DNA from 3 places in the Rhodopseudomonas sp. BR0G17 genome. Region 2 is predicted to be linked to each of the others. Evidence: predicted binding sites of a transcription regulator. Region 2 holds the regulator's gene; each other region holds the start of a gene.
What was found. The regulator PhoB, encoded in region 2, activates phosphate uptake and scavenging genes when phosphate is short. The targets are predictions, from matches to a motif close to TGTCATNNANCTGTCAT.

Region 1: the regulator PhoB is predicted to act here: its motif matches at 3,300-3,316, upstream of DY467_RS20955 (RNA degradosome polyphosphate kinase).
Region 3: the regulator PhoB is predicted to act here: its motif matches at 2,327-2,343, upstream of DY467_RS24285 (DUF2794 domain-containing protein).

The regions. Positions count from the first base shown of each region.
Region 1 is NZ_QUML01000034.1:10,572-20,079, forward strand. Features, by position in the region: gene ppx (exopolyphosphatase) at 1-1,008, opposite strand, end outside; gene DY467_RS20955 (RNA degradosome polyphosphate kinase) at 1,021-3,231, opposite strand; gene DY467_RS20960 (P-loop NTPase family protein) at 3,382-4,071, opposite strand; gene DY467_RS20965 (CDP-alcohol phosphatidyltransferase family protein) at 4,102-4,647, opposite strand; gene purM (phosphoribosylformylglycinamidine cyclo-ligase) at 4,914-5,987, shown strand; gene purN (phosphoribosylglycinamide formyltransferase) at 5,996-6,649, shown strand; gene DY467_RS20980 (cold-shock protein) at 6,713-6,916, opposite strand; gene DY467_RS20985 (Crp/Fnr family transcriptional regulator) at 7,410-8,186, shown strand; gene DY467_RS20990 (TerC family protein) at 8,271-9,092, opposite strand; gene ndk (nucleoside-diphosphate kinase) at 9,166-9,508, opposite strand, start outside.
Region 2 is NZ_QUML01000028.1:2,445-11,952, reverse strand. Features, by position in the region: gene DY467_RS19140 (hypothetical protein) at 1-165, shown strand, start outside; gene DY467_RS19135 (putative bifunctional lysylphosphatidylglycerol flippase/synthetase) at 413-1,447, shown strand; gene DY467_RS19130 (ATP-binding protein) at 1,451-2,800, shown strand; gene pstS (phosphate ABC transporter substrate-binding protein PstS) at 2,949-3,959, shown strand; gene pstC (phosphate ABC transporter permease subunit PstC) at 4,169-5,170, shown strand; gene pstA (phosphate ABC transporter permease PstA) at 5,172-6,035, shown strand; gene pstB (phosphate ABC transporter ATP-binding protein PstB) at 6,032-6,853, shown strand; gene phoU (phosphate signaling complex protein PhoU) at 6,877-7,593, shown strand; gene phoB (phosphate regulon transcriptional regulator PhoB) at 7,668-8,381, shown strand; gene DY467_RS19095 (GcrA family cell cycle regulator) at 8,730-9,239, opposite strand.
Region 3 is NZ_QUML01000054.1:2,724-12,231, reverse strand. Features, by position in the region: gene DY467_RS24295 (Bax inhibitor-1/YccA family protein) at 259-1,050, shown strand; gene DY467_RS24290 (GNAT family N-acetyltransferase) at 1,314-1,865, shown strand; gene DY467_RS24285 (DUF2794 domain-containing protein) at 1,948-2,316, opposite strand; gene DY467_RS24280 (DUF1223 domain-containing protein) at 2,721-3,476, opposite strand; gene acnA (aconitate hydratase AcnA) at 3,645-6,362, opposite strand; gene ccmA (heme ABC exporter ATP-binding protein CcmA) at 6,578-7,180, shown strand; gene ccmB (heme exporter protein CcmB) at 7,177-7,845, shown strand; gene DY467_RS24260 (heme ABC transporter permease) at 7,938-8,672, shown strand; gene ccmD (heme exporter protein CcmD) at 8,672-8,845, shown strand; gene DY467_RS24250 (DsbE family thiol:disulfide interchange protein) at 8,862-9,458, shown strand.

The DNA of each region.
Region 1 (9,508 bases), on a different contig from region 2:
TTCGATCAGCTCCTCAGCATGCCGCGCCGATCGCGACAACAGCAGGTTCAGGTTCTGCGCGGCGCACAGCAGCCCATCCTTGGCGCGCTCTTCCGGCGGCAGCTGCTCGTACAGCAGTCCTTCGCGCACGCCATAGGTCGAGAACACGATCGTCTTCGGCTTCGCAATGCGGATGACGTATTCGAGCACGACCGCCGCATAGGCGAGCAGCGGTCGCCGCGCATCCGCGACGACTTCGATATCGGCGAGCTGATTAGCAGCCGCCAGCACCCGCAGCCGCTGCGCGAACCGCAAGGCTTCGGCTGCCGAGATCGAATAGCCGTGCATCACTTTGAGCGAATGGCCGCTCTGGATGATGTGGATCCGGGCGAGCGCACGCCAGGTGCCGCCGACCGCATAGAACGTGCGGCCGCGGGCGGTCTTCAACGGTCCCGCCTGGGACAGCAGTTGCTGAGCGATCCGCTCGGCGCGCTTGAGTGACTTCTGCGAGGCGTCCTGCAGAGCCAGGCTGCCGAGCGGCAGGGTCACGCCCTTACGGACGGCGTTGCCGCGGACATCGATCAGTTCGAGCGAGCCGCCGCCGAGATCACCGACGACGCCGTTCGGCTTGTGCACGCCGGAGATCACCCCGAGCGCCGACAGCTTGGCCTCGCGCGGTCCTGACAGGATCTCGATGGTGACGCCGCAGATCCGCTCGGCCTCGGCGATGAAGTCGGGGCCGTTCTTGGCATCGCGGCATGCGGCGGTCGCGATCGCGAACACCTTGCCGACCTTCATCACCCGGATCAGCGCACGAAACCGCCGGAGTGCCACCAGCGCCTTGCTGACGGCGTCCTTCGTCAGCAGCCCGGTGGTCTGCACCTCGCGGCCGAGGCCGCACAGCGCCTTCTCGTTGAAAACGGTGACCAGACTGCGCGCCAGCGCCTCGTAGACCACGAGACGCACGGAGTTCGAGCCGATGTCGATGACGGCGACGCTGGGTTCGCGCCTGTGCGGCTGCTTGCTCAACGTCGTCGTCCCTTAGGAAGTCTGCTGGGACTGCTGACGTTCAGCACGCCGGGTGAGCCGGCGGGGTGAGGATTCCTGGAGCGACTTCCCACGGCCGGACAAGCTCGGATTGGTCATGAAGTAGTTGTGGACGTTGAAGGGCTCCTCGCCCTTGGCCGCCTTCATACGCGTCGACGATCCGTCCGGCAATAACCGCCAGCTTTGCTCGGTATCTTTCAGGTTGGCGACCATGATCTGCTCCAGCACCTGCTGATGCACGGTCGGGTTGAGCATCGGGCACAGCACTTCGACCCGGCGGTCGAGATTGCGCGGCATCATGTCGGCGGAGGAGATGTACACCGCCGCCTTGGCACTGGGCAGGCCGTAGCCGTTGCCGAAGCAATAGATACGGCCGTGCTCGAGGAACCGGCCGATGATCGACTTCACCCGGATGTTGTCCGACAGACCGGGGACGCCCGGACGAAGGCAGCAGATGCCGCGAACCACCAGTTCGACGGAGACCCCTGCCCGCGAGGCTTCGTACAGCGCATCGATGATCTCGGGGTCGACCAATGCATTCATCTTCAGCCAGATCGCGGCCGGCTTGCCGTGGCGGGCAAAGGTCGTCTCGCCGCGGATGTGCTCGAGCATGGTCTTGCGCAGCGTGATCGGCGATACCGCCATCTTCTCGATGTCGCTCGGCTCGGCGTAGCCGGTGATGTAGTTGAACACCCGCGCAGCGTCGCGGCCGAGGATCGGATCGGAGGTGAAGTACGACAGGTCCGTATAAATACGCGCCGTCACCGGATGGTAGTTACCGGTGCCGGTGTGGATGTAGGTCGTCAGGCTGCCGCCCTCGCGCCGCACCACCAGCGACAGCTTGGCGTGGGTCTTGAGCTGCAGAAACCCGTATACTACCTGCACGCCGGCGCGCTCGAGGTCACGTGCCCAGCGGATATTGGCTTCTTCGTCGAACCGTGCCTTGAGTTCGACCAGCGCAGTGACCGATTTGCCGGCCTCGGCGGCTTCTGCCAGCGCGCGCACGATCGGCGAGTTGTTCGAGGTGCGGTACAACGTCTGCTTGATCGCGACGACGTCGGGATCGCGCGCCGCCTGCTGCAGGAACTGAACGACGACGTCGAACGATTCATACGGATGGTGAACGATCAAGTCTTTCTGCCGGATCGCCGCGAAGATATCACCGCCGTGGTCGCGCACCCGCTCCGGATGCCGCGGCACATAGGGCACGAATTCGAGGTCGGGACGATCGACGCGAGTAAGCTGCGACAGCTCGTTCATCGCCAGCACGCCGTCGACCAGGAACACCTCGTCGTCGGCCGCGGTGAGCGCGCGCTGCACGAACACGCGCAGCTCCTCCGGCATTGAGGCGTCGACCTCCATCCGGATCACCGACCCGCGCCGCCGCCGCTTCAGCGCGGTCTCGAACAGCCGCACCAGATCCTCGGCCTCTTCCTCGATTTCCAGTTCGCTGTCGCGGATGATCCGGAACGAGCCCTGGCCCTTGACGTGGTAGCCGGGGAACAGCCGCCCAATGAACAGCGAGGTCGCCTGCTCCAGCGTCATCACCCGCACGGTCTGGTCGCGGCCGTTCGCAGGCAGACGGATGAAGCGGTCGATCCGCGCCGGCATGCGGATCAGCGCGTTCATCGGCTTGCCGTCGGAGACCCGTGCCAGCTGCAGGCCGATGGTGAAGCCGAGGCTCGGGATGAACGGAAACGGATGCGCGGGGTCGATCGCGAGCGGCGTGAGCAGCGGGAAGATGTTGTGGAGGAAGTGATCCTCGATCCAGGTGCGCTCCGCCTTGGTGACGTCCTTGCCGTCCAGCAATAGGATACCGGAATCGGCGAGCACGCCGCGCAGCTCGCGCCAGATCGACTGCTGGTCGCTGGCGAGTTTAGAGACCGCCTCGTTGATCAGCGCGAGCTGTTCGGACGGCGTCAGGCCGTCCGGGCTGCGCTCGGTGATGCCTTCGCGGATCTGCGCCTTGATACCGGCGACGCGGACCATGAAGAATTCATCGAGGTTGTTGGCCGAAATCGACAGAAACCGCACCCGCTCCAGCACCGGGTGGTGCGGATTGACCGATTCTTCGAGCACCCGACGGTTGAAGTGTAGCCATGACAGCTCGCGATTGATGAATCGCTCGGGGCCGGCAGCAATCATCGACGCCGGCTCGGCTTCGCCTTTTTTCTCTTCGATGGCAATCACTTGCTCGGAGTCCATGAGAAATTGATCCAGACCAGGATGTGGCGCACCGCGGCTGCGGCGCCGCGAGACAATGCTGACGCTGCATGACGTTTCCATGACATTGAGAAACGAGGCGCAGAAGCCGTCAAGCGGCCCGCCTTCCCGCCATATGCCGCAGGGCGGGCGCTAGTCGGCGCGCAGCACTTCGGAGGCGAGCGCCCGGGTCACCGGACGGCCGAGCCGCAGCGCCATGGTGTCGAGCTTTTCCACCACCTGGCGGGCAGCCACGAATGACCGGTCGATCCGGTTGGCGAGGTAACCGACCAGCGCAGCGTCGATGCACATCTGGCGGTCGGCGCAGAACTTGACGATCAGGGCACGAAACAGCGCATCGTCAGGCGGCAGCAACGACACCACCGGCACGGCCCGCAGCCGCGACTTCAGGTCGCGCAGGTCGATCGACAAGGCTGCCGGCTCGACCCGGCCGGTGAACAGCACATAGGCCTCGTCTTCCCGCGCCATGTTCATCAGGTGGAAGAGCGCCCGCTCGTCGAAGCTGCCCGGCACAAGGTCTTCCACCACCACCGCGCCGGTCGCCAGCGCGCCGGGCACCGCTGCGGCATTCAGCGCCTGCGCCGCGGTCGACCGGGCGCCCGCCAGTTCGGCCCAGATCGCTGCCAGGTGGCTCTTGCCGCTGCCCTCGGGGCCAACCAGCATCATGATACGGTTGGGCCAGTCCGGCCAGCTCTCGATCAGAGACAGCGCCGCGGTGTTGGCCGAACCTTCCAGGAAATCCTCGCGCGACAGGCTTTCGGCATGCGGCAGGTCGAGGGCTAATTGTCGAGGTTCAACGCGAACTGGCACGGGGCGCTCCATGCCGGCCCAAAACGCGGCCGGCCGACGCGGTCAACGGCTTGGCTCGATCGTGCTCATATGCCGCATCCACTCGACGAGATAGAGGGAGACGGAAAGCAAGGTCAAGACGGTCACCGCGCCCATCAGAAAGAGGTCGTAAGGCGCGGGTTCGAAGCCGAAGGCGAGCGCGCCGAGGATCAGCGCGGCGAACGACACCTGCGCGACGGTGTTCAGCTTCGACACCATCAGCGGCTTCATCGGGATCGGCCTCCCGAACACCCAGGAGATCATCACCGCACCGACGATCATGATGTCGCGCGACACCACCAGGATCACCAGCCAGCGCGGGATCGCCCCCCAGATCCCGAGCGAGACGTAGATCGAGACCAGCAGCGCCTTGTCGGCGAGCGGATCGAGCAGCGCGCCGAGCTCACTGGACATGTTGAAGCGCTTGGCCAGAAACCCGTCGACCGCGTCGCTGACCCCGGCCACCACGAACACCGCGAAGGCGATTTCCATCTCATTGGACGCGATCGCCCAGACGATCACCGGCACCAACAGGATGCGGCAAAGCGTAATGATGTTTGGAATGCTCACGCAACGTTCCCGGCTTCCGGCCCAAATCCGCCGAAAAACCTCGACTTTCGACGGTTGAGCGGGCTGGTTTTCTACATAGACCATGCTGGGTCCCCTTGCGAGCCATTGCACGCTGGCGGAATCCGACGTAACCACCCCAAAACATCGGCCGGGCGCGGACAAGCGGGACTTAGGTCTAGCGTCGTCGCGCCGGCGAAATCGACGGCGGGCTCCGCCCTGGCGACGGATGCCCGGGTGCCGCACAGCTTGAATTGGGAAAACCGGGCATGACCGAGCGGAAGCACGGCCTCACCTACGCCGACTCCGGCGTCGACATCGATGCGGGCAACCGGCTCGTCGATCTGATCAAGCCGATGGTGCGCGCCACCGCGCGGGCCGGCGCGGATTCCGAGATCGGCGGCTTCGGCGGCCTGTTCGATCTGAAGGCGGCCGGCTTCAAGGATCCGGTGCTGGTCGCCGCCACCGACGGCGTCGGCACCAAGATCAAGGTAGCGATCGACGCCGGCCTGCACACCGGCATCGGCATCGACCTGGTCGCGATGTCGGTCAACGACCTCGTGGTGCAAGGCGCCGAGCCGCTGTTCTTTCTCGATTACTTCGCCTGCGGCAAGCTGGATCCCGAGGCGGCCGCCGAGATCGTCGCCGGCGTGGCGGAAGCCTGCCGCGAGTCCGGCTGCGCGCTGATCGGCGGCGAGACCGCCGAAATGCCGGGCCTGTACAAGGACGGCGACTACGACCTCGCCGGTTTCTCGGTCGGCGCCGCCGAGCGCGGCACGCTGCTGCCGTCGAAAGATATCGCCGAGGGCGACGCGGTGATCGGGCTGGCCTCCTCCGGCGTGCACTCCAACGGCTTCTCGCTGGTCCGCAAGATCGTGGAGAAATCCGGCCTGCCCTATGACGCGCCTGCGCCGTTCTCGCCGGTGATGACGCTCGGCGGTGCGCTGCTGGCGCCGACCAAGCTCTATGTGAAGTCCTGCCTGCAGGCGATCCGCGACACCGGCGCCGTCAAAGGCCTCGCCCACATCACCGGCGGCGGCTTCACCGAGAACATCCCGCGCGTGCTGCCGAAGCATCTCGGGGTCGGCATCGACCTGCCGCGGATCCCGGTGCTGCCGGTGTTCAAGTGGCTCGCCGAACAAGGCGAGATCGCCGAACTCGAGCTGCTGCGCACCTTCAACTGCGGCATCGGCATGGTCATGATCGTCAAGGCCGACGCCGTCGATCAGGTCATTGAGAGCCTCACCGCCAGCGGCGAAAGCGTGCACCTGCTCGGTCAGGTCATTGCCGCCAAGGGCGAGCAGCGCGTGGTCTATGACGGCCACCTCGACCTCGCCTGGTGAGCGCGCCGATGAAGCCTCGCGTTGCTATCCTGATTTCCGGGCGCGGCTCCAACATGGCCGCGCTGATTGAAGCCGCGGCTGAGGACGGCTTTCCGGCCGAGATCGCTGTGGTGATTTCCAACGTGGCGACGGCGGGCGGCCTTGCGATCGCCGAGCGCAGCGGCATCGCCACCGTGGTGATCGAAAGCAAGCCGTTCGGCAAGGATCGCGCCGGCTTCGAAGCCAAGCTGCAGGCCGAGCTCGACGCGCGCGGCATCGAGCTGATCTGCCTCGGCGGTTTCATGCGCCTGTTTACGGCCGAGTTCGCGCAGCGCTGGTACGGCCGGATGCTGAACATCCACCCGTCGCTGCTGCCGTCGTTTCCCGGCCTCGATCCGCATGGCCAGGCGTTGCGCGCCGGCGTGAAGATCTCCGGCGCCACTGTGCACTTCGTCACGCCGGACACCGACGCAGGCCCGATCATCGTCCAGGGCGCGGTCCCGGTGCAGGACGACGACACGCCGGACACGCTGGCCGCACGCGTGCTCGCGGTCGAGCATCGCATCTACCCAGAGGCGCTGCGGCTGCTCGCTGCCGGCCTGCTCCGGTTCGACGGCGATCTCTGCCGGTCCGCCACGCAAAGCGCAGCTGAGCGAACGCTGATCGTGCCCGCGGCCAGCTGAGCGGCAGCACGAAGTTCCCCCGGCTTTCGACCGGGGGCAGTCCGACGAACCTTCGGCCTTGAATTAGGAGATCTTCAGGTTCTCCGCCGAGGTACGGCCGCGATTTTCGACCAGATCGTACTCGATCGCCTGGTTCTCGTTGAGCGTGCTCAGCCCAGCGCGCTCGACCGCCGAAATATGGACGAAAACGTCCTTATCGCCCGTGGTCGGACGGATGAAGCCATACCCTTTTGTGGGGTTGAACCATTTGACGGTGCCCTTTTGCATCGCCTGCCTCCCGATCTAGATACAAAAAAGACGCGGCACGCTGCCCGCGTGCCACGCCACAAACGGCGAACCCAATGCGATATCGATTTCCCAGTCGCGAAACATAAAGCCGAAGGGGCCAGATCCGATTGCGGGTCAATTGCAACACGAAATTTGTGGTATAGCAAGTGTCGCGCAACGCACCGTGCTGATCTCGTGTAGTACGTAGCGTAACTGATCAGTTCCGATGCAGCGCACGCTGCAATCTGCAGCACGCGTAGTTCGTCCGCCTCACCGCTGCTGCCTGTTTCACTCGCACTGACTCAATTTCGCGCATGTGAGCAGCTGTGCCGTTTGCTGCACTGCCGAACTGCGTCGCCACTACGGCGAGGATGCGACAATATTGGACACCCGCGAGACGTGGCCACCCCCGCCTCTGTCCGGTAAGCTCCCTTCTGAATCGGCGCAGCCGGTTCCACGGACATCCACCCATCACCAAGGAGCCGTTGATATTTTGGCGAACGATCTTCAAGCTAGCTCTCCTGCGGTGAGAAATCGAATTCTGGCGCAGCTCGCACCGGACGATTTCGAAGCGCTTAAACCATTGCTCCGGCCCGTCGAGTTTCGCGGTCGCGCTGTACTGCAGGAGGCCAACCGACGCGTCGAATGCGTTCACTTCATCGAGGACGGCCTGGTGTCGCACCTCTCTGGAACCCGCACCGACTTCGTTGAAACGGCCATGGTCGGCTATTTCGGCTACGTCGGGGTTCCGCTGGTGCTGGGAGCCGATGTCGCGTCGCAGCGCTCGGTCGTGTGCATGCCGGGAACTGCGCTGAGGGTCGAGGCCGACGATCTGGCACGGGTGATGGCCGACCGGCCGCAGATCCGTGAAGAGATGCTGCGCTACGTGCCGGCTCTGATCGCCCAAAATACACAGAGCGTGCTCTGTGCCGCCAAGCACGAAATCAATCAGCGTCTCGCACGCTGGCTGCTGCTGGCGAACGATCGCATTCAAAGCGACGTGCTGTACATCACGCACGAACTGCTCGCCTCCAGCATGGGCGTTCGCCGTGCGAGCATCACCAACGCGCTGCTGCAGCTCGAGGCTGAAGGTGTGGTGGAGAAGCGCCGCGGTGCCGTGCGGATCGTGGATCGCCAGGCGCTGGAAAGCCGCACCTGCGATTGCTACCACATTGTGCGCGAAGCCTATGATCGCACCCGCACCGTCGAGTGCTGCGGTCACGATGGGGCCGATCACAGCCACCACGGCTTAGTCGCCGGAACTGCCTGAGACCAGCCCACTTTCAGGTTCATGGAAAAAGCGAGCCGCGCGGCTCGCTTTTTTCTTGTCCGGCGCGGCAGCGGCAAGCTGCGGTTAGGCGCCCTGCTCGACCGATTGCCGGCTTCGCCAGATTGATCCCGCGATCAGCACCACGATGGCGCCGACCACGGCGAACAAGTGCTCGCCGACGCCGCCGTTGCTGGCGAGGTGCGTGTACATCCCAACCATTGCGAACCACGCATCGAGCTGACCGCCGATCGGCGCATCGAGCTTGTTCACCAAAGGCAGCACGACCGGATCGGTGGCGATCACCTGCCCGGCGATCCAGCCGAGCAGCGCAGCACCGGCCCACACCAGGATCGGCAGTTTCTCCAGAACCATCAGGATCAGTGCCGCGCCCGCCACGATCAGCGGAACGCTGATAGCGAGCCCAAGGATCAGCAGCGGCACACTGCCATCCGCGGCAGCCGCGACCGCGATGACGTTGTCGAGACTCATGATGATGTCGGCAACGACAACGATCTGAACGGCGTGCAAAAGATGCGAGGCCGCTTGGACGCTGTCTTCATCTTCGTTCTCGGGGACCACCAGCTTGGCGGCGATCACCAGCAGCGCCAGGCCGCCGACCAGCTTCAGATACGGCCACTCCATCAGCGTGGCGACGATGCCGGTGAAGACGATGCGTAGCAGGACGGCAGCGCCCGCGCCGAGCACCATGCCCCACAATCGATGGTTCGGCTTCAGGCCGCGGCAGGCGAGCGCGATCACCAGCGCGTTGTCGCCAGACAACAGCACGTTGATCCAGATGATCTTGCCGACGGAAATCCAGAATTCGGTCTGCTGAACGCCGCTCTTGAATTGGGCGACGATCGACCAGAAGGTCGCGGGGTCAAAGACGTGCAGCACCCAGTCCACGATCTTTCCCCGACTGCGCCGGCATCCCGCGGCCGCCGAAGATCAGCGGCCGGGGACGTCCGACGGGTAATGCTTATCCGACGATTTCGTTGCCGGAGAAGAACTGGGCGATCTCGATCTTGGCGGTTTCAGCCGCGTCCGAACCGTGCACCGAGTTCTCGCCGATCGACTTGGCGTGCAGCTTGCGGATGGTGCCGTCAGCCGCCTTCGACGGATCGGTCGCGCCCATCACGTCGCGGTACTTGGCGATCGCGCCCTCGCCTTCGAGCACCTGAACCACCACCGGGCCGGAGATCATGAAGTCGACCAGCTCGCCGAAGAACGGGCGTTCCTTGTGCACGGCGTAGAAGGTCTCGGCCTGGTCGCGGGTCATGCGGATGCGCTTCTGGGCGACGATCCGCAGACCGGCCTTTTCG
Region 2 (9,508 bases):
GTCGCAGCGGTGCTGGTCGGGCTGTCGCTCGCCCGTCTGGTTCCCGGCCGGGCCGGCTATTGGCTCGACCTTTTCCTCGCCATGCTGGCCGCCTATCTGATCGGGTGTGCCATCGGTTCATGGCTCCGCTACTGGGTGGTCGCGCGGCAATCGCAGCGGCCCTGACGACAGCTTTCGGCCGTGATCGACCGAGCGCTGCGACGATAGGTCCCGCGCTGCAACGAAGTCCCAAAAATGCGAAGCGCAGCCGGCCAGCTGAAGCGGAATTGAAGCGTCGCGCACCGTCCTGCGGCGTTGACCGAATTCCACTTGGCTGGAAAACACGCTACCAACGATGTGCGGCCGGCCGAAACACGGCGACAGGGCCGGGACACCAGGGGTAGAACGCGGGCGAAGGGGATTCGAGGTCTCGATGCGGATCGCAATACGCAGAACGATCGAAGTTCTGCGCGAGAAGCAAATCCTGCACAAACTCGGTGTTGCGGTCAGCATCGCGGTCATCGCGGCCGCTTGCTACGTTCTGTACCACATCCTGCGCGGCATCGACCATGACCGCGTGCTCGACGCGATGGGCCAGACCGAGCCGACCTCGATCGCGCTCGCTGCGTTGTTCGTCGCCGCCGGCTATTTCACCCTGACGTTCTACGATCTGTTCGCCGTTCACGCGATCGGCCGCGATGACGTGCCTTACCGGGTCAACGCGCTCGCCGCCTTCACCAGCTATTCGATCGGTCACAATGTCGGCGCCAGCGCGCTGACCGGCGGCGCGGTGCGCTACCGGATCTACTCGGCCTGGGGGCTCGACGCGATCGACGTCGCCAAGGTGTGTTTCCTTGCCGGCCTGACGTTCTGGCTCGGCAACGCCGCGGTGCTCGGCCTCGGCGTCGCCTATCATCCTGAAGCGGCGTCTGCGGTCGATCTGTTGCCGCCGGCGGTCAACCGCGTGCTGGCGCTGCTGATCCTTGCCGGCTTGATGGTCTATGTCGCGTGGGTGTCATTCAAGCCGCGCTGCGTTGGGCGCGGCAGTTGGACGGTGACTCTGCCGGGCGGCAAGCTGACGCTGCTGCAGATCGCGATCGGCATCGTCGATCTCGGCTTCTGCGCGCTCGCGATGTACGTGCTGACGCCTGACGAGCCCAATGTCGGCTTCGTCGTGGTCGCGGTGATCTTCGTATCGGCGACGCTGCTCGGTTTCGCCAGCCATTCGCCCGGCGGGCTCGGCGTGTTCGACGCCGCGATGCTGGTCGGGCTGTGGCAGATGGACAAGGAAGAGCTGCTCGCCGGCATGCTGCTGTTCCGCCTGCTGTACTACATCGTGCCGTTCGTGATATCGGTCGTCGTGCTTGCGGTCCGGGAGATCGTGCTCGGTGCGCGGCTGAAGCGGGTTCGTCCGCTGGCCGAAGCGCTGAAGCCGGAACCGGTGCGCGGAGATCCCTCACCAGGTTGAGCCATGACCACCGCACCCGCGCCCGACGAGCAAGCCCGCCCGGTCCGCGAACTCGTACTCGCTCCGCCAACACCGTCTTCCACATCGCTGCTGACGCATTGGTCCGATCGGCTTCGTCACGCCGCGATCATCCTGATCGCCGGCGCGCTCGCGCTCACCGCCTTGGTGCTGTTCGCCCAGCTCGCGATCGGCCCGGCGATCGCGGCGTTCGCCTGCTTGGTCGCCGCCGCGCTGGTGCCTTGGCGGTTGCATGACAGCTCCAGCGCGCTCGACGACACGCTTGGCGTCAGCCCGGTGGAAATGCCGGTGGTGCGTGCCATCGTCGCCGGCATGCCCGATCCGGCAGTGCTGCTCGATCGTGCCGGCCGGGTCATCCACCTCAACGCCGCTGCGGCGCAGCTCGCGCCGGCCCTGCGGGTGCGAGAGCTGGCGCAGTTCGCGCTGCGCAGTCCCGAGATCGTCACCGCGCTGCGCGAGGCGATTGCGACCTCGGAGCCGCGCCGCGCCACCTATCTCGATCACGGCTCGATCGAACGCTGGCTCGAACTGATCATCGCGCCGGTGCAGGTGCCGACCGCGTTCGGCGGCACCGATCAGTGCATGCTGATGACGTTCCACGATCTGACGCCGCTGCGCCGGGTCGAAGAGATGCGTGCTGACTTCGTCGCCAATGCCAGCCACGAGCTGCGCACGCCGCTGGCCGCTCTGTCGGGCTTCATCGACACGCTGCAGGGGCAGGCCCGCGACGATCCGAAGGCGCGCGAGCGTTTCCTCGGCATCATGCACGCTCAGGCGACCCGGATGGCGCGGCTGATCGACGACCTGCTGTCGCTGTCGCGGGTCGAGCTCAGCGCGCATGTTCGCCCCGATGCGATGATCGACCTGAAGCCGCTGATCAAGCAGGTCACCGACGGCCTCGAGCCGCTGGCCAAAGAACGCCAGGTGGTGATCGAGCTGGAGCTGCCGGAGGACGCCGCGACCATCGCCGGCGATCGCGAAGAGCTGCTGCGGCTGTTCGAAAACCTGATCGAGAACGCGCTGAAGTATGGCGCTTCGGGCGGCCGGGTGGTGGTCTCGGTGGTGGCTGCCGTGTCGGGCGACGGCGTGTCGGAGTATCGCGCGTTGGTGCGCGATTTCGGCCCTGGTATCGCGCCCGAACATCTGCCGCGACTGACCGAAAGGTTCTACCGCGTGGACGTCGGCGACAGCCGTTCTCAGGGTGGTACGGGGTTAGGATTATCGCTGGTGAAACATATTGTTAACCGTCACCGCGGCCGCCTGCTGATCGAAAGCGTGCTGAAAAAGGGTGCGACTTTCACCGTCTGTTTCCCTCAGGGAAAGCCCCAGGTCTGAGTCGAATAATCATTCGATTTCAGGCGCTTAGTGCAGTCACATGACTGTCATCAAACCCTCATAAAAGGTCAACCGACCGCTCGTAGACGGGCGGGGTAAGCGCAGTCGGGCGCGCTGAGCGCTTCGCTTACAGATGGAGACCTTCCCCATGAATTTCATCAAGGCAATCGTCGCGGCCGGTCTGGTTGCGGCGTCGACCTCGGCCTTCGCCGCCGACATCACCGGCGCTGGCGCCACCTTCCCGTACCCCGTCTACTCGAAGTGGGCCGATGCCTATAAGAAGGACACCGGCAACGGTCTGAACTATCAGTCGATCGGTTCGGGCGCCGGCATCAAGCAGATCATTGCCAAGACCGTGACCTTCGGCGCCACAGACGCGCCGCTGAAGCCGGAACAGCTCGATAAGGAAGGCCTGGTGCAGTGGCCGATGGTGATGGGCGCCATCGTGCCGGTCGTGAACCTCGAAGGCGTGAAGCCGGGTGAGATGGTGCTCGACGGCGAGACCCTGGCCAACATCTACATCGGCAAGATCACCAAGTGGGACGACCCGGCGATCAAGAAGCTGAACCCGAAGGTCAGCCTGCCGAGCGATGCGATCACCGTGGTTCGCCGCTCCGACGGTTCGGGCACCACCTTCAACTTCACCGACTACCTGTCCAAGGTCAGCGCTGACTGGAAGACCAAGGTTGGTTCGGGCACCGCGGTCGAGTGGCCGGTCGGCGTCGGCGCCAAGGGCAACGAAGGCGTTGCCGGCAACGTCGGTCAGACCAAGAATTCGATCGGTTACGTCGAATACGCCTACGCCAAGCAGAACAAGCTGACCTACACCGGTCTGGTGAACAGCGCCGGCAAGACCGTGCAGCCGACCATCGCGGCCTTCCAGGCTGCGGCCTCGAACGCCGACTGGGCCAAGGCTCCGGGCTACTACCTGATCCTGACCAACCAGCCGGGCGAAGCCTCGTGGCCGATCACCGCCGCGACCTTCATCCTGATGCACAAGGAGCCGGTCGATAAGGCGGCGTCCGCCGAAGCCGTCAAGTTCTTCAAGTGGGCGTTCGAGAAGGGCGCCAAGGCTGCCGAAGAGCTCGACTACATCCCGATGCCGGAACCGGTCGTCAAGCTGATCGAGAAGACCTGGGCCTCGGACATCAAGAGCTGATAGTCTGAAGTTTGGCTGCGATCCGGATCCGTCCGGGTCGCAGTCCGACGTTCACGCGAACGGCGGACTCCGAGGCTCATACGCTCGGGCTCCGGCTTTGCACCGCAGTCGGTGCTGGCGCGACCTTCGATCGCGCATCCGGTTTTCAATTCAGATCTCCAGCCGCGAGGCGCGGTTTCGGCCCTGCAGTAGGCATGAGGAGAGTTAGCGTGGCGGACATGGCGGTTGAGACGACCGGGTTGCAGACGGCTGCCGGACCTTACGATCGGGCCAAGGCCCTGAGTGCCTTCAAGCTCGGCGACAAGACTTTCTATTGGACGACGCGCGCCTGCGCGATTTCGGTGCTGCTGATCCTCGGCGGCATCATCATCTCGCTAATCGTCGGTGCCTTACCGGCGATCCGCGAATTCGGCTTCTCGTTCCTCACCACTTCGCGCTGGGCGCCGGCCAATGACCCGCCCGTCCTCGGCGCGCTCGGCCCGATCTACGGCACGCTGGTGACGTCGCTGATCGCGATGATGATCGCGATCCCGGTCGGTCTCGGCATCGCGATCTTCCTTACCGAGCTGTGCCCGATGTGGCTGCGCCGCCCGATCGGCCTCGCCATCGAGCTGCTCGCCGGAATCCCGTCGATCATCTACGGCATGTGGGGCTTCTTCGTGCTCGGCCCGTTCCTGGCCTATCACTTCCAGCCGGCGATGATCGCGCTGTTCGAGGGCGTGCCGGTGCTCGGCGATATCTTCGCCGGTCCGCCGTCCTATCTCAGCCTGTTCAACGCCTCGCTGATCCTCGCCATCATGGTGCTGCCGTTCATCACCGCGATCTCGGTCGACGTCTTCAAGACCGTGCCGCCGGTGCTGAAGGAAGCCGCCTACGGCGTCGGCTGCACCACCTGGGAAGTCGTCCGCAGCGTCGTGATCCCCTACACCCGGGTCGGTGTGATCGGCGGCGTGATGCTGGCGCTCGGACGCGCGCTCGGCGAGACCATGGCGGTCACCTTCATCATCGGCAACTCGTTCCGGATCACCGGCTCGATCTTCTCGCCCGGCACCACGATCTCGGCGGCGATCGCCTCCGAATTCGCCGAGAGCGATGGCCTGCATCAGTCCGGCCTGATCCTGCTCGGCCTCCTGCTGTTCATTCTGACCTTCCTGGTGCTGGCGGCCGCCCGGCTGCTGCTGCTGCGGCTCGAACTGAAGGCGGGCAAGTAAGATGTCGCCGATCCATCTCGACAACCCGATCTACAAGCGGCGTCACCGCAACGACCTGGTGATCAAGGTGCTGTGCTCGGCGGCGGCGCTGTTCGGCGTCACCTGGCTGGCGCTGATCCTGTTCACGCTGTTCTGGAACGGCCTCGCCGGTCTCAACTTCGAAATATTCACCCAGAATACCCCGCCGCCGGGCTCGAATGAGGGCGGCCTGCTCAACGCCATCGTCGGCTCGATCATCATGACGATCCTCGGCGTCGGCATCGGCGCGCCGCTCGGACTATTCGCCGGCACGTACCTCGCCGAGTACGGCAAATACGACAAGCTCACCTCGGTGATCCGCTTCATCAACGACATCCTGCTCAGCGCGCCGTCGATCATCATCGGCCTGTTCATCTATGGCGCGGTGGTGGTGACGATGGGCCGGTTCTCGGCGCTCGCCGGCGCGCTGGCGCTGGCGGTGATCGTGATCCCGGTGGTGGTGCGCACCACCGAAGACATGCTGCTGCTGGTGCCGAGCTCGCTGCGCGAAGCCGCCTCGGCGCTCGGCCTGCCGCGCTCGCTGGTGATCCGCCGGATCGCCTATCGCGCCGCCCGTGCCGGTCTGATCACCGGCATCCTGCTGGCGACCGCCCGTGTCGCCGGTGAGACCGCGCCGCTGCTGTTCACCGCGCTCAGCAACCAGTTCTTCAGCCTGGATCTGACCAAGACGATGGCCAACCTGCCGGTGACCATCAACAACTTCGTCCAGAGCCCCTACGCTTACTGGAAGCAGCTCGCTTGGACCGGCGCGCTGCTGATCACCCTGACCGTGCTTGCCCTGAACATTGGCGCGCGCATCATCGGCGCCGAGAGGACCACGAAATGACCGAGATCTCGATCGCCACCAGCGTTCCGTCCGCGATGCCGCCGATCGGCGCCCAGCCGGACGGCCCGGCCAAGGTGACCGTGCGCGACCTCAATTTCTACTACGGTCAGAACCATGCGCTGAAGCACATCAACCTGGCGCTCGCCACCAACCGCGTCACCGCGTTCATCGGTCCGTCGGGCTGCGGCAAGTCAACCCTGCTGCGCATCTTCAACCGGATGTACGATCTGTATCCGGGCCAGCGCGCCGAGGGGCAGGTGCTGCTCGACAACACCAACATTCTCGACCCCAAGCTCGACCTCAACCTGCTGCGCGCGCGGGTCGGCATGGTGTTCCAGAAGCCGACGCCGTTCCCGATGACGATCTATGAGAACATCGCGTTCGGCGTCCGCCTGTACGAGAAGATCTCGAAGTCGGAGATGGACGGCCGGGTCGAGAAGGCGCTGCGCGGCGCCGCACTGTGGAACGAAGTGAAGGACAAGCTCGGCGCTTCCGGTCTCAGCCTGTCGGGCGGTCAGCAGCAGCGTCTGTGCATCGCCCGCACCATCGCGGTGCGGCCGGAAGTGATCCTGTTCGACGAGCCGTGCTCGGCGCTCGATCCGATCTCCACCGCCAAGATCGAAGAGCTGATCGACGAGCTGAAGGAACAATACACCATCGCGATCGTGACCCATAACATGCAGCAGGCGGCGCGCGTGTCAGAGTCGACCGCCTTCATGTATCTCGGCGAGCTGATCGAATTCGGCCCGACCAACAAGATCTTCACCTCGCCGAGCGATCGGCGCACCCAGGATTACATCACCGGCCGGTTCGGCTGACGCGGCGGGCGAGGAGCACGGATATGGGATTCGAACACACCACCAAGGCGTTCGACGGCGACCTGCAGGAGCTGACCCGGCTGGTCGCGGAGATGGGCGGTTTGGCCGAGCGCCAGATCGTCGACTCGGTCGATGCGCTGATCCGGCGCGACGTCGCGCTGGCCTCGCGCGTGGTCGCGGCCGATGCCGAGATCGACCAGATGCAGCGGAATATCGAAGAGCGCGCGGTGTTGACCATCGCGCGGCGCCAGCCGATGGCGATCGATCTGCGCGAAATCGTCGGCGCGATGCGCGTCGCGACCGACCTCGAGCGGATCGGCGATCTGTCGAAGAACATCGCCAAGCGCGTCAACGCGATCGACAGCGACTTCCATCCGCTGAAGCTGATCCGCGGCCTCGAGCACATGACCGACCTCGTGCAGTCGCAGGTCAAGGCGGTGCTCGATGCCTATACGGCGCACGATCTGCCGGCCGCGATGGTGGTGTGGAACGGCGACGAGGAAGTCGACGCGATCTGCACCTCGCTGTTCCGCGAGCTGCTTACCTACATGATGGAAGATCCGCGCAACATCTCGTTCTGCATTCACCTGATGTTCTGCGCCAAGAACATCGAGCGGATCGGCGATCACGCGACCAACATCGCCGAGACGGTGTTCTACATGATCGAAGGTCAGCAGATCATGGACAAGCGTCCGAAGGGCGACATGACCACCTTCGCCAACGCGACGCCCGGTAACTGACGCTGCTCTGGCCGCCGGCCCGCCGGGCCGGCAGTCATGGGACGGATCGAGACGACACTGAGACGAGGACGACAATGGCTGCGCGCATTCTGGTAGTTGAAGACGAGGAAGCGCTGACGACGCTGCTGCGATACAATCTGGAATCCGAAGGTTACGAGGTCGAGACGGTGGCGCGCGGCGATGACGCCGACACCCGGATGAAGGAGCGGATTCCCGACCTGGTCGTTCTGGACTGGATGCTGCCGGGCCTGTCCGGCATCGAGCTGTGCCGCCGGCTGCGGGCGCGTCCGGAAACCAAGCAACTGCCGATCATCATGCTGACGGCGCGTGGCGAAGAAAGCGAGCGGGTCCGTGGGCTCGCGACCGGCGCCGACGATTACATCGTCAAGCCGTTCTCGGTGCCGGAGCTGCTGGCCCGGGTGAAGGGCCTGCTGCGCCGCGCGGCGCCGGAGCGTCTCGCCACCGTGCTGGCGTACGGTGATCTCGAACTCGACCGCGACAAGCGCCGGGTGGCGCGCTCCGGCCGGCCGATCGATCTCGGTCCAACCGAGTATCGCCTGCTCGAATTCTTCCTTGAGCACCCGGGCCGGGTGTTCAGCCGCGAGCAGCTGCTCGACGGCGTTTGGGGCCGCGACATCTACATCGATGAGCGTACCGTCGACGTGCACATCGGCCGCCTGCGCAAGCTGCTCAATATCGGTCGCGAGCAGGACCCGATCCGCACTGTTCGCGGTGCCGGCTACGCCCTCGACGATCGCTTCGCCAAGGTCGAAGGCAGCCCGTCGTAGTTGTTAGCAGGTTTGCGACGTCGGTGAGCAAAGCGAGCGTGCCCACCAAGACACTCGTTCAAACCACGATGACCGCGAGCGTGATTTAGCGACACGTGGCAACGACGCGATGGCGGCGTTTGTCGACTCTATCGCTTTTGCAATCGTTCAGCCGCGGCCTCAGCCCAACATAGCAGCGTCATCCTCCGCGAAGGCGGAGGATCCCGTATTGCAGTGAGTGGGTGGGAAGTAACGGACGCTCTGGGATACTGGGTCGCCCGCTTTCGCGGGCGATGACAGTTTGGCGGGATGGCCAACCCTGCGCTGCGCGAGCGCGGATTGCCGCGGCCTTGGGCTGGCGGCGTCAGTCTAGCGGGTGGTCTTGGGAGCTGCGCGTCGGCGATCGCCGACCGGCTGATAGGCGATGCGCGAGTGATGCGCGCAGTAGGGCAGGCCCGGCAGCGACTTGCCGCCGCAGAAGAAGAATTCCGGGCTCGACGGATCGCCGACCGGCCAGTGGCAGGTGGCTTCGTTGAGTTCCAGCAGCGACAGCCGCTGGTTCATCGGAACCACGTTGTCGAAGGCGATCGGATCTGGCTCGGCTTCCACTTCGAAAGCGTGCGCCAGTGCGGTGTTGCCGCGCGCCACCGGCCGGGTCACCCTCATCATCTGCTGCACCGGGCGCGCCTTGCGCGGCCGCGGCGCTGCCGACGTGGGGCTCTTGGCCCGGCCCGACAGGCCGAGGCGGTGGACCTTGCCGATCACGGCATTGCGGGTGACGTTGCCAAGCTCGGCGGCAATTTGACTCGCCGACAGCCCGCCCTCCCACAATTTCTTCAACTGCTCGACGCGCTCGTCGGTCCAGGTCAATGCCGTCATAGTTCTATCCCTTCCTGCCGCGGGCGCCGAAGGGCGGCGCGGAACCGCGGCTGTGAGGTCGTCAAAATCTCAGCTGTCAGAATCCCTTAGCGCTCGCCGGACGACCCTTGCCGCCCCGGCGTTACGCCTCATCCGAGAACTCGAAATGGATTACAAACCGCGCACGAGATGTCGTACCCGACAGTCAAAAGGCTACAATATGCCGTGACTCACGCGCAAGAGTCCGACCCGGTGCGTCCACACCTTCTCCTGTGAGTGAGTCCGCGAAG
Region 3 (9,508 bases), on a different contig from region 2:
TTCGACCAAGGTCGGACGCCGATTTCTTTACCCTTCAGAGCGGAGCGACATTCAGCCGCGCATTAAAGCTTGCCCCGTCCGTGTTAGTTTCCCACATATCAGCATGGGTCGGACGGCTCGATGAACAGACGTTAATTTTGGGTCCTGACTAGGATCTTGGCTCAACTTTAAGCGCACATTCTTCGCCACCGTCCGGATAAATTAGTACTGGCTTTCGCCACCCTTCGCGACCGGCCAGACCAACTCGGGATCTCGACCATGTCGGACTTGGACCGCAACTACACTTCTCCCTTCGGCCGGGCCGCCGGACGCGTCGAAACCGCGACCGTCGACGCCGGGCTGCGCGCCTACATGCTGCGCATCTACAACTACATGACGATCGGCCTGGCCATCACCGGCCTGGCGGCGCTCGGCGTCTATATGGGCGCCGTGACCACGGACGCCGGCGCGGCTGCCGCGCGGGTCGGCAACACCATGCTGACCTCGTTCGGCGTGGCGATGTTCGTCAGCCCGCTGAAGTGGGTCTTCATCCTCGCCCCGCTGGCGATGGTGTTTGTCATCTCCTTCGGCATCAACCGCCTGAAGCCGGCGACCGCACAGCTTCTGTTCTGGGCGTTCTCGGCGCTGATGGGCATCTCGCTGTCGTCGATCTTCCTGGTGTACACCCACACCTCGATCGTCCGGGTGTTCTTCATCACCGCGGCCGCGTTCGGTGCGCTGAGCCTCTACGGCTACACCACCAAGCGTGACATGACCGGGATGGGTTCGTTCCTGATCATGGGCCTGTTCGGCGTCGTGATCGCCAGCCTGGTGAACCTGTTCGTCGCCTCGTCGATGCTGCAGTTCATCGTCTCGGTGGTGGGCGTGCTGGTGTTCGCCGGCCTGACCGCCTGGGACACCCAGCGCCTGAAGAACGACTACATCTACGGCTACGGCTCGATGGGCGGCGACGTCGCCGAGCGGGCCGCCATTACCGGCGCTCTGTCGCTCTACCTGAACTTCATCAACCTGTTCACGCTGCTGCTTCAGCTGCTCGGACAGAAGGAATAACGGTCTCCTCCCAGACCTGACAGCTCGAAGCCCCGGCCCAGCGCCGGGGCTTTTGTTTTGGCGGAACGAACGTCCGAACCAAGGGACTTCCGCAGGGCATCTCACAGCAAACGCCTGTCATCGCCGGGCTCGACCCGGCGATCCATCCTGCTGCAGGCAGCCTCCTGCAAGCCAGCCAAGCGTCATGGCGAAGAGGATGGATACGCGGGTCAAGCCCGCGTATGACGCTGAGATTGGCGATCCGCTCCGAGTCCGAATTTCGCATGTCCGACCTCGTCATCCGCCCTGCGATCACCGCCGACCTGCCGGCCATCACCGCGATCTACGAGCAGGCGGTGCGGTTCGGCACCGCGACCTTCGAGCTGAGCCCGCCCGACCTTACCGAGATGACGCGGCGGTTCAGCACTCTGACCGAAGCCGGCTTTCCGTATCTGGTCGCGGAGGCGGACGGGGCGATTGCCGGCTACGCCTATGCAGGGCCCTACCGGCCCCGGCCGGCCTATCGGTTCACGGTCGAGAACTCGATCTATCTCGATCCGGCGGCCCACCGCCGCGGCATCGGCAGCGCGCTGCTGCGTGACCTGATCGCCGCATGCACCGAGCGCGGCTTCCGCCAGATGATCGCGGTGATCGGCGATTCCGCCAACGCCGCCTCGATCGCCCTGCACCGCAAGGCCGGCTTCGCGCCGATCGGCACCCATACCGACGTCGGTTTCAAGTTCGGTCGCTGGCTGGACTCGGTGCTGATGCAGCGGACGCTGGGCGACGGCGGGCAGACGGTGCCCGAAGCAGAAGCACGGCCGAACAGCTCATAATGCCGTACCCTCCGCGAAAGCAGAAAGGGCAGTGACGCGGGGGGCGCCGAGACGCTTCGCCCCGGCTCCGCCGCAGCTCAGGTCAGACCAGCGCCAGCTTGCGGTCGATCACCAGCAGCACACGTTCGAGTTCATGGCCGCGGCGCAGGATCTGGCCGGAAGCGCCGATGACGCAATACGCGCCCTGTTTGCGGGCGAGCCGCGGATCTTTGACGATGCGATAGATCGGGACTTCCGAGGCGCGGCGGAAGATCGAGAACACCGCGGTGTCTTTCAGGAAGTCGATGGCGTAATCGCGCCACTCGCCGGCCGCGACCATCCGGCCATAGAGATTGAGGATGCGATTGAGCTCCAGGCGGTTGAAAGTGACCAGTCCCTGCAGCGGTGCGGTGCCTGGGCGCTCCGCTGCGCGGCTCTCGCTGGGGTCAGCCTCCCCGGAAATCATATCCATCGGCGCCTCCTGTCACGACGCTGACATGATTGCGCCGCCGGCGACGGGCCGCAAGGGGACCGAAAGCAGCAGGCGCCGAAACAGCGCCCTTGCGCACGCGGCTCACGCCTTCGTTAGCCGAATTCTTATTGCCGCCCGATTTTCGCCCAGCGCCCGCCAAGCCCGCTTGCGATAACGCTATCACTGCGTTGGCCCGGTCCCTTCGGCTTCGGATTCCTCAGCCCCCAGCCCCCCGAAGCAGTCGGGATCGGGCCTGTACGCAGAACCTCGATCCCCCTCCTGGGCCGACGCAAGTTGGTCCTTTTTTGTTTTGAGGGGCCGGCTCGCTTCCGGTCGTGAAGCTCGCAGCCAAGGCGCGCAAAGCAGCTCCGGCTATTTTCCGCCAGATCGCACCCGGCCGACGATCAGTTCAGCGACGTGAACGCGGCCCCGAGCATTGCGCCGGGCTTCTCACGGCTGCCGTTCTGCACATAGACCGCCGCCGCATCGACGCCGTCGCCGACGACGTTCTCAAGCGGCACCGTCCAGTGCTCCGCCGCGCCGGTCCAATCGCCGACCTTCAGCAGATTGCGCACCACATTGTGGTAGGTGACGTGCCGGCCGCGGTTCTCGCCGCGCCCGATCTCGATCGGGATCGCTTTGGACACCGCGCAGATCCAGACTTCGCCGCTCTTGGTGGTCTCGCCCTGGGGCGCCGCGGCGACCGAGACTTTGATCTCTTTGCCTTCGACCGCCACCGAGACCGGCACGGTCATCACCCCGGCGGTCTTGTCGGTGGTCTTGATCGCGCCCTCGATGCCGGCGCGGTTGCTGCCGACAAGGTGCGCCGACCCATTGACGATCACCTGCGGGGTGAAGACGTCCCGATCGCCTCGCACTTGCGAGTAAGCTTTCTGGCGAGCGGTAAAACGGGAGTCGGCCAGGGTGTCCTTCCAGCCGAGATAGTCCCAATAGTCGATCGGAAGGCTGAGGGCGATCACCGACGGATCGCGGGCGAGTTCGCCAATGATTTTGTCCGCCGGCGGACAAGACGAGCAGCCTTGCGAGGTGAACAGCTCGACCACGGCGCGGGGTTCGGCGGCAGCAAAATCGGCCGTCGCGATCGTCACGCACAGGCCGAGTGCGCCGGACCACCGCGAAAATCCACCAACACCATTCATCGTCGTTTGCCGAACCGCCTTTGCCGAATGCTTCGGGACGGCCGCACGCCGCCATCCATCGAGGAGCCTTAAAACGAAAAGGCGGCCATTTGCATAGGCCGCCTTCCGTTCACCTGCCACTCACTTCGCAGTGAGGCATTCTCCGCCTATCGGCGAAGATCGCGGCTGTTAGGCCGCGAGCTTGCGCAGCACGTAGTGCAGAATACCACCGTTGCGGTAGTAATCGAGCTCATCGAGCGTATCGATGCGGCACAGCAGCGGCACGCGCTTGCGCTTGCCCTCGGCCGAGGTGATCTCGGCTTCCAGCATCTGCCGCGGCTTGAGGTCGCCTTCGAGGCCGCGGATCGTGACCTTCTCGTCGCCCTTGAGGCCGAGCGAGGCCCACGAGGTGCCGTCTTCGAAGGTCAGCGGCAGTACGCCCATGCCGACCAGGTTCGAGCGATGGATGCGCTCGAAGCTCTGGCAGATCACGGCGCGAACGCCGAGCAGACGAGTGCCCTTCGCGGCCCAGTCGCGCGACGAACCGTTGCCGTATTCGGCGCCGGCGAACACCACCAGCGGCACCTTCTCTTCCTGGTACTTCATAGCGGCGTCGTAGATCGACATCTGCTCGCCGTCCGGCCAGTGCTTGGTGAGACCGCCTTCCGGAATGTTGCCGTCGGCGCCCTTCAGCATGTGGTTCTTGATGCGGATGTTGGCGAAGGTGCCGCGCATCATGACTTCGTGGTTACCACGGCGCGTACCGTACTGGTTGAAGTCGGCCGGCCGCACCTGATGCTCCGACAGATACTTGCCGGCCGGCGACGTCAGCTTGATCGAGCCCGCCGGCGAGATGTGGTCGGTGGTGATCTTGTCGCCGAACAGCGCCAGGACGCGGGCGTCGACGACGTCGATGACCGGCTCCGGCTGCTTGGTCATGCCTTCGAAATACGGCGGGTTCTGCACATAGGTCGAGCCCATGTTCCACTTGTAGGTCTCGCTCTCGACCGTCTTGATCTTGCGCCAGTTGGTGTCGCCCTTGAACACGTCGGCGTAGCGCGCCTTGAAGATCTTGGAGGTCACGTACTTCTTGACGAAGGCGTTGATCTCCTTGGTGCTCGGCCAGATGTCCTTCAGGTACACCGGCTTGCCGTCCTTACCGGTGCCGATCGGATCGACCGCGAGGTTCTTGGTCACCGAGCCGGCGAGCGCGTAGGCGACCACCAGCGGCGGCGAGGCCAGGTAGTTGGCCTGCACGTCCGGCGAGACGCGGCCTTCGAAGTTGCGGTTGCCCGACAGCACCGCGGCGGCGACGATGCCGTTGTCGTTGATCGACTTCGAGATTTCTTCCGGCAGCGGGCCGGAGTTGCCGATGCAGGTGGTGCAGCCGAAGCCGACGAGGTTGAAGCCGACCTTGTCGAGATCCTTCTGCAGACCCGAATTCGCCAGATACTCGGCGACGACCTGCGAGCCCGGCGCCAGCGAGGTCTTCACCCACGGCGCCGCCTTGAGGCCCTTGGCCGCGGCGTTACGCGCCAACAGGCCAGCGCCGATCAGCACGCTCGGGTTCGAGGTGTTGGTGCACGAGGTGATCGCCGCGATCACCACGTCGCCGTGGCCGAGATCGAAGTTGCGGCCTTCCACCTTGTAGCGGGCGCCGTCGAGCGCCTTCTTGTACTCGTTGGCCATCGCGGTGGCGAAGCCTTCCGACACCGACGACAGCGCGATGCGACCTTCCGGACGCTTCGGGCCGGCCATCGACGGCTCGACGGTGGCGAGGTCCAGCGTCAGCGTCACGGTGAACACCGGGTCCGGCGACTTGGAGGTGCGGAACAGGCCCTGCGCCTTGCTGTACTTCTCGACCAGCGCGACCCGCGCCGAGGCACGGCCCGAGGTCTTCAAGTAATCGATGGTTTCGCCGTCGACCGGGAAGAAGCCGCAGGTCGCGCCGTATTCCGGCGCCATGTTGGCGATCGTGGCCTTGTCGGCGACCGAGAGGTTGTCGAGGCCCGGGCCGAAGAATTCGACGAACTTGCCGACCACGCCCTGCTTACGCAGCATCTGGGTGACGGTGAGCACCAGGTCGGTGGCGGTGACGCCTTCCTTGAGCGCGCCCTTGAGCTTGAAGCCGACCACTTCCGGCAGCAGCATCGACAGCGGCTGGCCGAGCATCGCAGCTTCCGCCTCGATGCCGCCGACGCCCCAGCCGAGCACGGCGAGGCCGTTGACCATGGTGGTGTGCGAGTCGGTACCGACCAGCGTGTCCGGATAGGCGACTTCGAAGGTGCCGGTCTTGCGGCCGATCGTCATCTTCTCCTTCTTGGTCCAGACCGTCTGCGCCAAGTACTCGAGATTGACCTGGTGGCAGATGCCGGTGCCGGGCGGCACCACCGAGAAGTTCGAGAACGCCTTCTGGCCCCACTTCAGGAACTCGTAGCGCTCCTGGTTCTGCTTGTACTCCTCGGCGACGTTCTTCTTGAACGCCTGGTTGTTACCGAAGAAGTTGACGATCACCGAGTGGTCGATGACGAGGTCGACCGGCACCAGCGGATTGATCTTCTCGGCATCGCCGCCGAGCTTCTGCATCGCGTTGCGCATCGCCGCCAGATCGACCACCGCCGGCACGCCGGTGAAGTCCTGCATCAGCACGCGCGCCGGGCGGAATGCGATCTCGTGCTCCAGCGCCTTCTTCCGCATCCACTTGGCGACCGCCATGATGTCCGCCTTCTTGACGGTGCGGTCGTCCTCGTTGCGCAGCAGGTTTTCCAGCAGCACCTTCATCGAGTAGGGCAGACGGGAAATCCCCTTCAGGCCGTTCTTCTCGGCGGTGGGCAGGCTGTAATAGACGTAAGACTTGCTGCCGACCTTGAGGATCTTCCGGCATTTGAAGCTGTCGAGCGAGGTCATGTAAGGCGGGTCCCAGATTATCGTTTTCGATTGGGCGAGCTTGTATGCTGGCTCCGGAGGGGCAGGCCGTCCGGCTTGCAGGCGCCGATCGTGTGCTGCATCAAGTTCCGGCTTATAGAACCTTTCCAATTGCGCCGCCAGTTCGACAATGACAGGCGAGCGCATCGATTTGTGAGCAGGCCGTTCCGATCCCGGAGCGGAACAGGTTGGGATAGATGCGGCTGTCGGGGCGCGACTTACGGTGTGTACGAGGTGGCCGCGAGGTATTCGCCGGACTGGCCTTCGAGGCGAGCGCCGGCGAGGCACTGGCGCTGGTCGGACATAACGGCGCCGGTAAGACGTCGCTGCTGCGGCTGATCGCCGGGCTGCTGACACCCGAGGGCGGAACCATCACGCTCGACGGCGGGGAACCGGATACGCCGGTCGCCGAACAGGCCCACTATCTCGGCCACCGCGACGCGCTCAAGCCGTCGCTCAGCGTCGCTGAGAATCTCGGCTTCTGGCGGGACTTTCTCGGCGGCGAGCGCACCGATCTGAGCGCCGCCATCAAGGCGGTCGGGCTCGGCCACGCCGCCGAACTGCCGGCCGCGTATCTGTCGGCCGGCCAGCGCCGGCGGCTGTCGATCGCCCGCCTGCTGGTGGTGCGGCGGCCGATCTGGCTGCTGGACGAGCCGACCTCGGCGCTCGACGTCAAAGGCCAGGAGCTGTTCGTCGGGCTGATGCAGGATCACCTCGCCCGCGGCGGCATCATCGTCGCCGCCACCCACACGCCGCTCGGCATTCCGGTGCGCGAGCAGCGGATCGGAGCCGCGACATGACCGCGCTCGGCGCCATCATTCGCCGCGATATCAAGATCGCGCTCCGCGTCGGCGGCGGGGCGCTGATCGGCGTATTGTTCTTCCTCACTGTGGTGGTGCTGATGCCGTTCGCGGTCGGCCCCGACCTTGCGCTTTTGAAGCGGCTCGGGCCGGCGATCCTGTGGCTCGGCGCGCTGCTCGCCAGCCTGCTGACACTCGACCGGCTGTTCACCGCCGACGCCGAGGACGGCTCGCTCGACCTGATCGTGATGAGCCGCACCCCGCTGGAGCTGACCTGCGCCGCCAAGGCGCTGGCGCATTGGCTGGCGGCCGGCCTGCCGCTGATCGTGGCAACCCCGGTGCTGGGCCTATTGCTCAACCTCGACGGCAGCGCCTCGCTGGCCGTGATGGCGACGCTGCTGGCCGGCACCCCGGCGCTGACCTTCACCGGCATGATCGGCGCCGCGCTGGCGGTGACGCTGCGCCGCGGCGGGCTGCTGCTGGCCGTGCTGGTGCTGCCACTGTCGATCCCGGTGCTGATCTTCGGCGTTTCCGCCTCCCAGGCGGCGATCGTCGGCCCGGTGTCGTTCGGCACCCCATTCTCGATCCTGTGCGCGATCTCGCTGCTCAGCCTGGTGATCGGCCCGTTCGCCGCCGCCGCCAGCCTGCGCCAGGGGCTGGATTAGGGCGAATCACCGCCGATCAACTCCTTCGGAAGTCGCCGCCGACCTGCGTCACGTCATTGCCTGTGCGGGTCCCGGCCATTATCAGGGACGTCATGAAGCTGACCGAACTCGCCAATCCGACCCGGTTCCTGACGCTCGCGGGGCGCCTGCTGCCCTGGCTGGCGGCCGCGACCGCATTGGCGCTGGCGGCAGGCCTGACCCAGGGCATGCTGGCGCCGGACGACTACCAGCAGGGCGCCACCGTCAAGATCATGTTCGTGCACGTGCCGAACGCCTGGCTGGCGATGTTCGTCTGGGGGGTGATGAGCGTCGCCTCGCTCGGCACGCTGGTGTGGCGGCATCCGCTCGCCGACGTCGCGGCCAAGACCGCGGCGCCGATCGGCGCGGCCTTCACGTTCCTGGCGCTGGTCACCGGTTCGCTGTGGGGCCGGCCGATGTGGGGCACCTATTGGGAATGGGACGCCCGGCTGACCTCGATGCTAGTGCTGTTTCTGATGTATCTCGGCCTGATCGCGCTGTGGCGCGCGGTCGAGGACCCGTCCCGGGCCGCCCGCGCCGCCGCCGTGCTGACCCTAGTCGGTGCCATCAACCTGCCGATCATCAAGTTCTCGGTCGATTGGTGGAATACGTTGCACCAGCCGGCCTCGGTGGTGCGGATGGGCGGCTCGACGCTCGACAAGGCATTCCTGATCCCGCTGCTGGTCACCGCGATCGGGTTTTCGCTGCTGTTTCTGACGCTGCATCTGGCGGCGATGCGGAACGAGATCCTGCGCCGGCGGGTGCGCTCGCTGCAGATGATGCAGGCCAGCCGGGCCGAGGCGGCGTGATGTTCGGCAAATACGCGGACTTCATCGTCTCGTCCTACGCCGCGACCGCGATCGTGGTGCTGCTGCTGATCGGCTGGGTGGTGCTGGATTATCGCAAGCAGAAGGCGCGGCTGCGCGATCTCGAAGCCCGCGGCGCCGTCCGCCGCTCCGGCCGCAGCGCGACCGATCACTAACAACCGACGGATCATCATGAGCGACACCTTCGATCCCGCCTCGCCGAAGCGCCGCTCCTGGCTGGTCGTGCTGCCGGCGCTGCTGTTCGCCGGGCTGGCGGTGTTGTTCTGGTTTCGGCTCGGCGACAGCGACGTGTCGCGGATCCCCTCAGCCCTGATCGGCCGGCCGGCGCCGCAGACGCCGCTGCCGCCGCTGGAAGGCCTGAGCCGCGACGGCAACCAGGTTGCGGGACTCGATCCGGCGATGTTCAAGGGCAAGGTCAGCGTCGTCAACGTCTGGGCATCGTGGTGCGTACCTTGCCATGACGAAGCGCCGCTGCTGATGACGCTGGCGCAGGACACCCGCATTCAGCTCGTCGGGATCGACTACAAGGACAAGCCCGACAACGCCCGCCGCTTCCTCGGCCGGTACGGCAATCCGTTCGCGGCCGTCGGCGTCGATGCCTCCGGGCGTGCCGCGATCGAATGGGGCGTGTACGGCGTGCCGGAGACCTTCGTGATCGGCCGCGACGGCAAGATCGCCTACAAGCTGGTGGGGCCGATCACCCCGGACAACATCGAGAAGGTGCTGAAGCCGGAAATCAGCAAGGCGCTGGCTGCGCCGCAGAGCTGACCGACCTGTTAGCACTTCTAAAAAACCCTCGAAAATAAATCGGACCGTTT